DNA from 3 places in the Streptomyces sp. NPDC058620 genome. Region 1 is predicted to be linked to each of the others. Evidence: predicted binding sites of a transcription regulator. Region 1 holds the regulator's gene; each other region holds the start of a gene.
What was found. Region 1 encodes HrcA, which represses chaperone genes, less so after heat shock. Its sites were predicted from a motif close to TTNGCACTCNGNNNNNCNGAGTGCNAA; they were not measured.
Positions count from the first base shown of each region.

Region 1 (3,273 bases):
ACCGGCGGGCGGTGCGGGGTAAGGCCACAGGCGTTTGGCGCGGGCGGTCAGCGACCGTTGAACGCGTCCTTCAGCCGGGAGAAGAGCCCCTGCTGACCTGGCTGAAACTGCCCGGTGGGCCGCTCCTCGCCACGCAGCTTCGCGAGCTCGCGAAGGACGCGCTCCTGCTCCGCGTCCAGCTTCGACGGGGTCATGACCTCGACGTGCACGATGAGATCACCGCGCCCGCCGCCCCGCAGATGCGTGATGCCGCGCCCGTGCAGCGGAACCGACTGGCCGGACTGCGTGCCCGGCCTGATGTCGATCTCCTCCATGCCGTCCAGCGTCTCCAGCGGCACCTGGGTGCCGAGGGCCGCCGCCGTCATCGGGATGGTGACCGTGCAGTGCAGGTCGTCGCCTCGCCGCTGGAACACGGCGTGCGACAGCTCGTGGATCTCGACGTACAGATCGCCGGCCGGGCCGCCGCCGGGGCCGACCTCGCCCTCGCCCGCGAGCTGGATCCGGGTGCCGTTGTCGACACCTGCCGGGATCTTCACCGTGAGCGTGCGACGTGAGCGGATGCGGCCGTCTCCGGCGCACTCCGGGCAGGGGGTCGGCACGACCGTACCGAAGCCCTGGCACTGCGGGCAGGGCCGCGAGGTCATGACCTGGCCGAGGAAGGACCGGGTGACCTGCGAGACCTCACCGCGGCCGCGGCACATGTCACAGGTCTGGGCGGAGGTGCCGGGCGCGGCGCCCTCACCGCTACAGGTCGTACAGACGACCGCCGTGTCGACCTGGATGTCCTTGGTCGTACCGAAGGCCGCCTCGGAGAGGTCGATCTCCAGCCGGATCATGGCGTCCTGGCCGCGCCGGGTCCGTGAACGGGGCCCGCGCTGGGACGCCGTACCGAAGAACGCGTCCATGATGTCGGAGAAGTTGCCGAAGCCACCCTGTCCGAATCCGCCCGCGCCACCGCCGCCGGAGGCGGACAGCGGGTCGCCGCCGAGGTCGTAGACCTGCTTCTTCTGCGGGTCCGACAACACCTCGTAGGCGGCGTTGATCTCCTTGAACCGCTCCTGGGTCTTCGGGTCCGGGTTGACATCCGGATGCAGCTCGCGGGCGAGCCTGCGGAATGCCTTCTTGATCTCGTCCTGAGATGCGTCGCGGCGCACGCCGAGTACGGCGTAGTAGTCCGTGGCCACTTACGACTCCGCCAGGATCTGTCCGACGTAACGTGCCACTGCGCGTACCGCTCCCATCGTTCCGGGGTAGTCCATGCGGGTCGGTCCGACCACGCCGAGTTTGGCGACTGCCTCGTCGCCCGAACCGTAGCCGACCGCGACCACGGACGTGGAGTTGAGGCCCTCGTGGGCGTTCTCGTGACCGATACGTACGGTCATGCCCGAGTCCTTGGCCTCGCCGAGCAGCTTCAGCAGCACGACCTGCTCCTCCAATGCCTCCAGCACCGGCCGGATCATCACAGGGAAGTCGTGCCCGAAGCGGGTGAGGTTGGAGGTGCCGCCGATCATCAGCCGCTCCTCCGTCTCCTCCACCAGAGTTTCGAGAAGGATCGAGAGGACCGTGGAAACGGTTCCTCTGTCCTCGCCCTCGAAGGACTCCGGCAAGTCCTGCACCAGTTGCGGGACATCCGCGAAACGGCGACCCACGACACGGCTGTTGAGCCGCGCCCGGAGGTCCGCCAGAGATGTCTCACCGAACGGCGCAGGGCAGTCGATCATACGCTGTTCGACCCGGCCGGTATCCGTGATCAGCACCAGCATCAGCCGGGCCGGAGCCAGCAGGAGCAGTTCCACGTGCCGCACCGTCGAACGGGTCAGCGAGGGGTACTGCACGACGGCGACCTGCCGGGTCAGCTGCGCGAGCAGCCGCACGGTACGGCCCACGACGTCGTCGAGGTCGACCGCGCCGTCGAGGAAGTTCTGAATGGCCCTGCGCTCCGGCGACGACAGGGGCTTGACGCCCGCGAGCCGGTCGACGAAGAGCCGGTAGCCCTTGTCCGTCGGAATGCGCCCCGCGCTGGTGTGGGGCTGGGCGATGAAGCCCTCGTCCTCCAGCACCGCCATGTCGTTGCGGACCGTGGCCGGGGACACCCCGAGGTTGTGCCGCTCGGTCAGCGCCTTGGAGCCGACCGGCTCCTCGGTGCCGACATAGTCCTGGACGATGGCGCGCAGCACTTCGAGTCTGCGTTCGCTGAGCATCGCGCACACCTCCAGCTGTGGTTCCCGGTCTCGTCCTGGCACTCTGTGCGTTCGAGTGCCAGCATTCCCCTCCGTCAGTGTACGGGGGCGGGGTGGCCCCCGGGCAAGGGCGACCGGTCACGCTACCGCGAGACTGCGCAGGTCGTTGCCGATAGCGTCGTTGTATGGACGTCTCTTGGGAAGAGCTCGGCTGGGAGCGGTTGAGCAACGGTGTGGGCCGCCGGCGCCTTCCGGTGTGGGACGCGACGGCCGCGCTGGTGGCGGGAGCGGACCGTGCGCTGCTCTTCGACACCGGTTCCTCGCTCCGTGAGGGGGCCGAGCTGCGCTCCCAGGCGGAGCGTCTGCTCGGCGGGAGGGTGACGCATATCGCACTGAGTCATCCGCACTTCGATCATGTTCTGGGCACCGCGGTGTTCGCCGGGGCCGAGGTGTTCGGGGCGGTCGGCATCGTGGATCTGCTGAGGAACGGGGCGGACGAGCTGCACAGCTCGGCGGTGCACCACGGGGTGTCCGAGCACGATGCGGCGGAAGCGGTGGACGTGCTGGTCGCCCCGCACCACGAGGTGTGCGGGGAGTGGACGCTCGATCTGGGCGGCGGGCTCCAGGTGCTCCTGGCCAATGCGGGGCCTGGTCACAGCGGTCACGACCTGGCGGTTCTGGTGCCGGGCTCGCCCGCCGTGGTGTTCTGCGGTGATCTGGTCGAGCAGTCCGGGGAACCGCAGGCCGGCCACGACGCCATCCCCTCCCGCTGGCCGGCCGCTCTCGACCGGCTGCTGGCTCTGGGCGGTGAGGACGCGGTGTACGTACCGGGGCACGGAGCGGTGGTGGACGCCACGTTCGTACGGATGCAACGTGATCAACTGGCGGCTCAGTTCGGCGTGTCGTGACCGCCCGCCGCCGTATCGTCGTCCGATGCGCAGCTACCAGCCGGACCTGACCCCGCCGTGGAAGAAGTCCGTACCGGCCCCCGAGGTCCCCGCCGAGCCCGACCTGGTCGTCGAGGAGGCCGCCACCGGCTTCTGCGGGGCGGTGATCCGTTGCGAGAAGACGGCGCAGGGCCCGACGGTGACCC
Region 1 is NZ_JBHXQO010000032.1:36,051-39,323, forward strand. It holds gene dnaJ (molecular chaperone DnaJ) at 48-1,184, opposite strand; gene hrcA (heat-inducible transcriptional repressor HrcA) at 1,185-2,201, opposite strand; gene ACFWSK_RS25340 (MBL fold metallo-hydrolase) at 2,366-3,088, shown strand; gene ACFWSK_RS25345 (DUF3097 domain-containing protein) at 3,114-3,273, shown strand, end outside.

Region 2 (3,273 bases), on a different contig from region 1:
GCGGAGATGGCGTCCTCCAGACGGTGCTTCTTCTCCTTGAGCTCCACCTCGGTGGCGGCACCGACACGGATCACGCACACGCCGCCGGCCAGCTTCGCGAGGCGCTCCTGGAGCTTCTCGCGGTCCCAGTCGGAGTCCGTGGAGTCGATCTCGGCCTTGATCTGGTTGACCCGGCCCTTGACGTCGGCGGAGTCGCCGCCGCCGTCGACGATGGTCGTGTCGTCCTTGGAGACGGTGACGCGGCGGGCGGTGCCCAGCACGTCGAGACCGGCCTGGTCGAGCTTGAGGCCGACCTCTTCGGCGATGACGGTCGCACCCGTGAGGGTGGCGATGTCGCCGAGCATGGCCTTGCGGCGGTCACCGAAGCCCGGGGCCTTCACCGCGACGGCGTTGAAGGTGCCGCGGATCTTGTTGACGACCAGGGTCGACAGGGCTTCGCCCTCGACGTCCTCGGCGATGATCAGCAGCGGCTTGGAGCCACCCGTCTGGATGACCTTCTCCAGCAGCGGGAGCAGCTCCTGGATGGAGCCGATCTTGCCCTGGTGGATCAGGATGTACGGGTCGTCGAGGACGGCCTCCATACGCTCCTGGTCGGTCACCATGTACGGGGAGAGGTAGCCCTTGTCGAAGGCCATACCCTCGGTGAACTCGAGGTCCAGACCGAAGGTGTTGGACTCCTCGACGGTGATGACACCGTCCTTGCCGACCTTGTCCATCGCGTCCGCGATGAGCTCGCCGACCTGCGAGTCCTGCGCGGAGAGCGCGGCCACGGCGGCGATGTCGGACTTGTCGTCGATCGGGCGGGCGGTCGCGAGGAGCTCCTCGGACACGGCCTTGACCGCGGCGTCGATGCCCTTCTTCAGGGCGGCCGGGGAGGCGCCCGCGGCGACGTTGCGCAGACCCTCGCGGACGAGCGCCTGGGCCAGGACGGTGGCGGTGGTGGTGCCGTCACCCGCTACGTCGTTGGTCTTGGTCGCCACCTCCTTCACCAGCTGGGCACCGAGGTTCTCGAACGGGTCGTCGAGCTCGACCTCGCGCGCGATGGTGACACCGTCGTTGGTGATGGTGGGAGCGCCGAACTTCTTGTCGATGACGACGTTGCGGCCCTTGGGGCCGATCGTCACCTTGACCGTGTCGGCAAGCTTGTTGACGCCGCGCTCAAGGGCGCGACGGGCGTCCTCGTCGAACTTCAGAATCTTCGCCATGGGCTGTTGCCTGTCCTCTCAAACGAACTGCGCCCCTGACCACCCGGCTAGTTATTTCGCGGGGGCCAGGGGCGCAGAACAGAAACAAACGTGGGTGAATTACTTCTCGATGATCGCGAGCACGTCGCGAGCCGAGAGGACGAGGTACTCCTCGCCGTTGTACTTCACCTCGGTGCCGCCGTACTTGCTGTACAGGACGACGTCGCCGGTCTTGACGTCGAGCGGAAGACGCTCGCCGTTCTCGAAGCGGCCCGGGCCCACGGCCAGGACGACGCCCTCCTGGGGCTTCTCCTTGGCGGTGTCGGGAATGACCAGGCCGGAGGCCGTGGTCTGCTCGGCGTCGAGCGGCTGGACCACAATGCGGTCCTCAAGCGGCTTGATCGCAACCTTGGAGCTGGTGGTCGACACGATCCGGTCTCCCCCTTCGGAGATCTCACGGGGTTTAACAGTCTTTGGGGTGGCGACCAGGTCGATCCGTCGTCGCGGGTGCCGGACCTGCCCTGTCGCACGGTGATGCTGGCACTCTCCAGTGGGGAGTGCCAGCACTGAGACTATGACCGCGATTAGCACTCGGTCAAGCGGAGTGCCAATTCACCACCCCTGCGTGGCGGACGCGCCGCCCTCCCGTGTCAGACGTAGTCCTCCAGCCTGGCGACCGCGTAACCCTTGTCCGTGACCGTCTTCATGACCCGCCGGATCATGTCCGGCATGGAGCCCTTCCAGTCCTCGCGCCCCCGGAAGTGGGTGAGGATGATGTCGCCGGGGTGCAGGTCCCGGTCCCACTCACGCCATTCCATGTGGTCGGGGAACGCCTCGGACGCCCACAGCGGCACGGCCTTGATGCCGCAGGACTTGGCGATGCGCAGGGTGTCGCGGTTGTAGTTGCCGTACGGCGGCCGGAAGAGCGTGGGCCGTTTCCCGAAGTGCTTCGCCATCATGTCCTGCTGGCCGCAGATCTCCCGCTCCTGCTCGGCATAGGACAGGCCGGGCATATAACGGTGGTTCAGCGTGTGGTTGCTGAGGACGACACCGCGGGCCTGCATCTTCTTGAAGTAGCCGTAGTCCTCGTTCACCACGTAGTCGCTGAGGAACGCGCTGTACGGGATGTCCAGTTCCGTCATCATCCGCAGCAGCGCGGGGTCCTTCTCGGCCCCGTCGTCCATCGTCAGGAAGACGATCCGCTCCTTGGTCGGCACAGTGGTGAAGACGGGCGGGAGCGCGTCCCCGCCGGTGACTTCGAATCCCTTGCGGGTGGTGATGCGCGGCTTGACGGCCGGCGGTTCGGGAGCGGTCAGCGGAATCTTCGCCAGCCCCCACTTCTTGGCCGCGGCGACCCGCGCGGCCTGCTTCCGCCGCATCTTCTCGGCGTACACGGACAGCGCGCCGGCCGGCGCCGCCTTCAGTGCGGGCGGGCCCTCCTGACCGGTGGCGGGCGATACCGGCCGCTTGGCGCCGGTGGCGCTGTCCGCGCCGTCTGCGGCGCACCCTGAAGCGACGGCGGTGGCGAGGAGGGCGATCAGGGCCGTACGGACCGGCCCACGGACGAGGCGGCCTGATCTGCGCCACGTCATGGCGAATTGTCCCTTTTGTCGTACTAGCTGCATGGCGCCGCATCCTGCCAGGACGCGCCCGGACGCCGGGACCGACACCGCCGCCGGGCCCGCCCGGTCCCCCGGCTGGCTCACAATGGGCCGGGTGAACGCTCTCCCCACGCCCGACGCGCCCGACCCGCTCGCCGCCTTCCACGCGCTCCGCACCCCCGAGGGCGCGGCGCTCCTGGCCGAGCTGCGCGACCACGACCCCGCCCGGGAACTGGCCACCGCGACCCGCCTGCGCCGCGGCCACCCGGCCGGCCTGGTGTCGGCGGCCCTGGGGCAGGCCCGGCTGCGGCAGCGGGCGGTGGCGAAGTTCGGGGCCGAGGACGCGTACCGGATGTTCTTCACTCCCAACGGTGTCGAGCAGGCGACCCGCACCTCGGTCGCCGCGTACCGGGCGCAGCGGTTCGCCGCCCTCGGGGTGCGGAGCGTGGCCGATCTGTGCTGCGGGATCGGCGGTGACGCGATCGCCC
Region 2 is NZ_JBHXQO010000002.1:452,090-455,362, reverse strand. It holds gene groL (chaperonin GroEL) at 1-1,205, opposite strand, end outside; gene groES (co-chaperone GroES) at 1,305-1,613, opposite strand; gene ACFWSK_RS04635 (polysaccharide deacetylase family protein) at 1,835-2,776, opposite strand; gene ACFWSK_RS04630 (methyltransferase domain-containing protein) at 2,892-3,273, shown strand, end outside.
Region 2: the regulator HrcA is predicted to act here: its motif matches at 1,769-1,795, upstream of groES (co-chaperone GroES).

Region 3 (3,273 bases), on a different contig from region 1:
CCAAGACCCTCGCGTACGAGATCTGCGAGCAGCTCGGCTGGCAGCTGCCCGACCAGCTCGTGATCCCGATCGCCTCGGGTTCGCAGCTCACGAAGATCGACAAGGGGCTCCAGGAGCTCATCAAGCTGGGTCTGGTCGAGGACAAGCCGTACAAGATCTTCGGCGCCCAGGCCGAGGGCTGCTCCCCGGTGTCGGTGGCCTTCAAGGCCGGTCACGACGTCGTGCGTCCCCAGAAGCCGAACACGATCGCCAAGTCCCTGGCGATCGGGAACCCGGCCGACGGTCCGTACGTCCTGGACATCGCCCGCCGTACCGGTGGGGCCGTGGAGGACGTGAACGACGAGCAGATCGTCGACGCGATCAAGCTGCTGGCCCGTACCGAGGGCATCTTCGCGGAGACCGCGGGCGGGGTGACGGTCGGCGTGACGAAGAAGCTGATCGAGGCGGGTCTCCTCGACCCGACGCTGACCACCGTCGTCCTGAACACCGGTGACGGTCTCAAGACGCTCGACGCGGTGGCCGCGACCTCGCAGGCGACCGCGACGATCCGGCCGAGCCTGGACGCGTTCCGCGCCGCCGGCCTCGCCACCAGCTGATCACCCGAGACCGAAGGAAGGCACCCACCATGAGCGTCAAGGTCCGCATCCCCACCATCCTCCGCACCTACACGGGCGGCCAGGCCGAGGTTCCGGCGGAGGGCGCGATCCTCTCCGAGGTCATCGCGTCCCTGGAGAAGAACCACCCGGGCATCGCCGCCCGCGTCCTGGACGACCAGGGCAAGCTCCGCCGCTTCGTGAACGTGTACGTCAACGACGACGACGTGCGCTTCGAGGGCGGCCTGGACGCGGCCACGCCGGACGGTGCCGGCGTCTCGATCATCCCGGCCGTCGCCGGAGGCTGACCGCCGGGCCGGCGCGCGCACGGCCGCCGGCTTCACAGCGTTATCCCTGTTACCCCCTCCGCGAGAGAAGCGGAGGGGGTAATTCTGCATGGTTAAGCGCGGTAGAGTTGGGAAGTCCCCTCCGCTGCCTGTGCCGCCCGCATATGAGAATGCGCCCGGTCGCGATAAGAAGCAGCCAAAGTGTGCGACCCCCTTGAGCCATAAGTGGCCTTTGTCAGGCCCGACTTGCCCAGGAATCTCATGAATTCCCCATATAGGGGCGATCGGTTGTGCCCAGAATTCTCGTCCGATTGACCTGTTGCAGAGGGCAGTTGGGCAGATACATTCGGCCGCGGTCGACGCGTTCCGGCGCACGCACCCTCTCCGGTCGGAGGGTGAGTTCTGACCCGGGCCCGCGAAGTGCGGTCCTGTGCAAGGGCCAGTAATAGGGGAGTTAGGCATGGCTCAGGGCACCGTCAAGTGGTTCAACGCGGAGAAGGGGTACGGCTTCATCGCGGTCGACGGTGGTGCGGATGTTTTCGTCCACTACAGCGCGATCCAGATGGACGGGTACCGCACCCTCGAAGAGGGTCAGCGAGTTGAATTCGAAATCTCGCAGGGCCAGAAGGGGCCGCAGGCGGACATGGTCAAGCTCGCCGTCGGCTGAGCTCGGCGCGGTCGGCCAACGACACTACTCACGCACGTAGGGCCCGTACCCCCAGGGGTACGGGCCCTACGTGCGTCCGGGTGTCCACGCGTCCGGGTGTCCATGCGTCCGGGCGTCCCCCGTGCGTCCGTGTGCCCTCCGTGCGCCTGTGCGCATCCTCCGGCCGGCACCCCGTCCGGGCACGCCCGGTTGTCCACATCCCGAGGGGGACGCTTGCACTCGCAGGGGTCGAGTGCTAATCATTGGCGTTAGCACTCTCCAGGTGAGAGTGACAGAAACTTGGACCGGGCCGGTGAGGCCCGCAGGCTGCGTGGGGCAAGGAACCACACAGCACGCTGGCCGTCCGTCGCGGGCGCCTCTCGGTCCGGAGAATCCACCCCTGTCCGGGAGGACCACTTCACATGGCCAAGATCATCGCGTTCGACGAGGAGGCACGGCGCGGTCTCGAGCGCGGGATGAACCAGCTCGCCGACGCCGTCAAGGTCACCCTCGGCCCCAAGGGCCGTAACGTCGTCCTCGAGAAGAAGTGGGGCGCGCCCACGATCACCAACGATGGTGTTTCCATCGCCAAGGAGATCGAGCTCGAGGACCCGTACGAGAAGATCGGTGCGGAGCTGGTCAAGGAGGTCGCCAAGAAGACGGACGACGTCGCCGGCGACGGTACGACCACCGCCACCGTTCTCGCTCAGGCTCTCGTCCGCGAGGGTCTGCGCAATGTCGCCGCGGGTGCCAACCCGATGGCTCTGAAGCGTGGCATCGAGAAGGCCGTCGAGGCCGTCTCCGCCGCTCTGCTGGAGCAGGCGAAGGACGTGGAGACCAAGGAGCAGATCGCTTCGACCGCCTCCATCTCCGCTGCTGACACCGAGATCGGCGCCAAGATCGCCGAGGCTATGGACAAGGTCGGCAAGGAAGGCGTCATCACCGTCGAGGAGTCCCAGACCTTCGGTCTGGAGCTGGAGCTCACCGAGGGTATGCGCTTCGACAAGGGCTACATCTCGGCGTACTTCGCCACCGACATGGAGCGTATGGAGACGTCCTTCGACGACCCGTACATCCTGATCGTCAACTCCAAGATCAGCAACGTGAAGGACCTCCTTCCGCTGCTCGAGAAGGTCATGCAGTCGGGTAAGCCGCTGCTGATCATCGCGGAGGACGTCGAGGGCGAGGCCCTGTCGACCCTGGTCGTCAACAAGATCCGTGGCACCTTCAAGTCCGTCGCCGTCAAGGCTCCGGGCTTCGGTGACCGCCGCAAGGCCATGCTCGGCGACATCGCCATCCTCACCGGTGGCACCGTCATCTCCGAGGAGGTCGGTCTCAAGCTGGAGAACGCCGGCCTGGACCTGCTCGGCAGCGCCCGCAAGGTCGTCATCACCAAGGACGAGACCACGATCGTCGACGGTGCGGGCGAGAGCGACCAGGTTCAGGGTCGCGTCAAGCAGATCCGTGCCGAGATCGAGAACTCCGACTCGGACTACGACCGCGAGAAGCTCCAGGAGCGCCTCGCGAAGCTGGCCGGCGGCGTGGCCGTCATCAAGGCCGGCGCCGCGACCGAGGTCGAGCTCAAGGAGCGCAAGCACCGCATCGAGGACGCGGTGCGCAACGCCAAGGCCGCTGTCGAGGAGGGCATCGTCGCCGGTGGTGGCGTGGCTCTGCTCCAGGCCACGGCCGTCTTCGAGAAGCTCGACCTGACCGGTGACGAGGCCACGGGCGCCAACGCCGTGAAGCT
Region 3 is NZ_JBHXQO010000002.1:124,774-128,046, forward strand. It holds gene thrC (threonine synthase) at 1-596, shown strand, start outside; gene ACFWSK_RS02970 (MoaD/ThiS family protein) at 626-901, shown strand; gene ACFWSK_RS02975 (cold-shock protein) at 1,341-1,547, shown strand; gene groL (chaperonin GroEL) at 1,949-3,273, shown strand, end outside.
Region 3: the regulator HrcA is predicted to act here: its motif matches at 1,760-1,786, upstream of groL (chaperonin GroEL).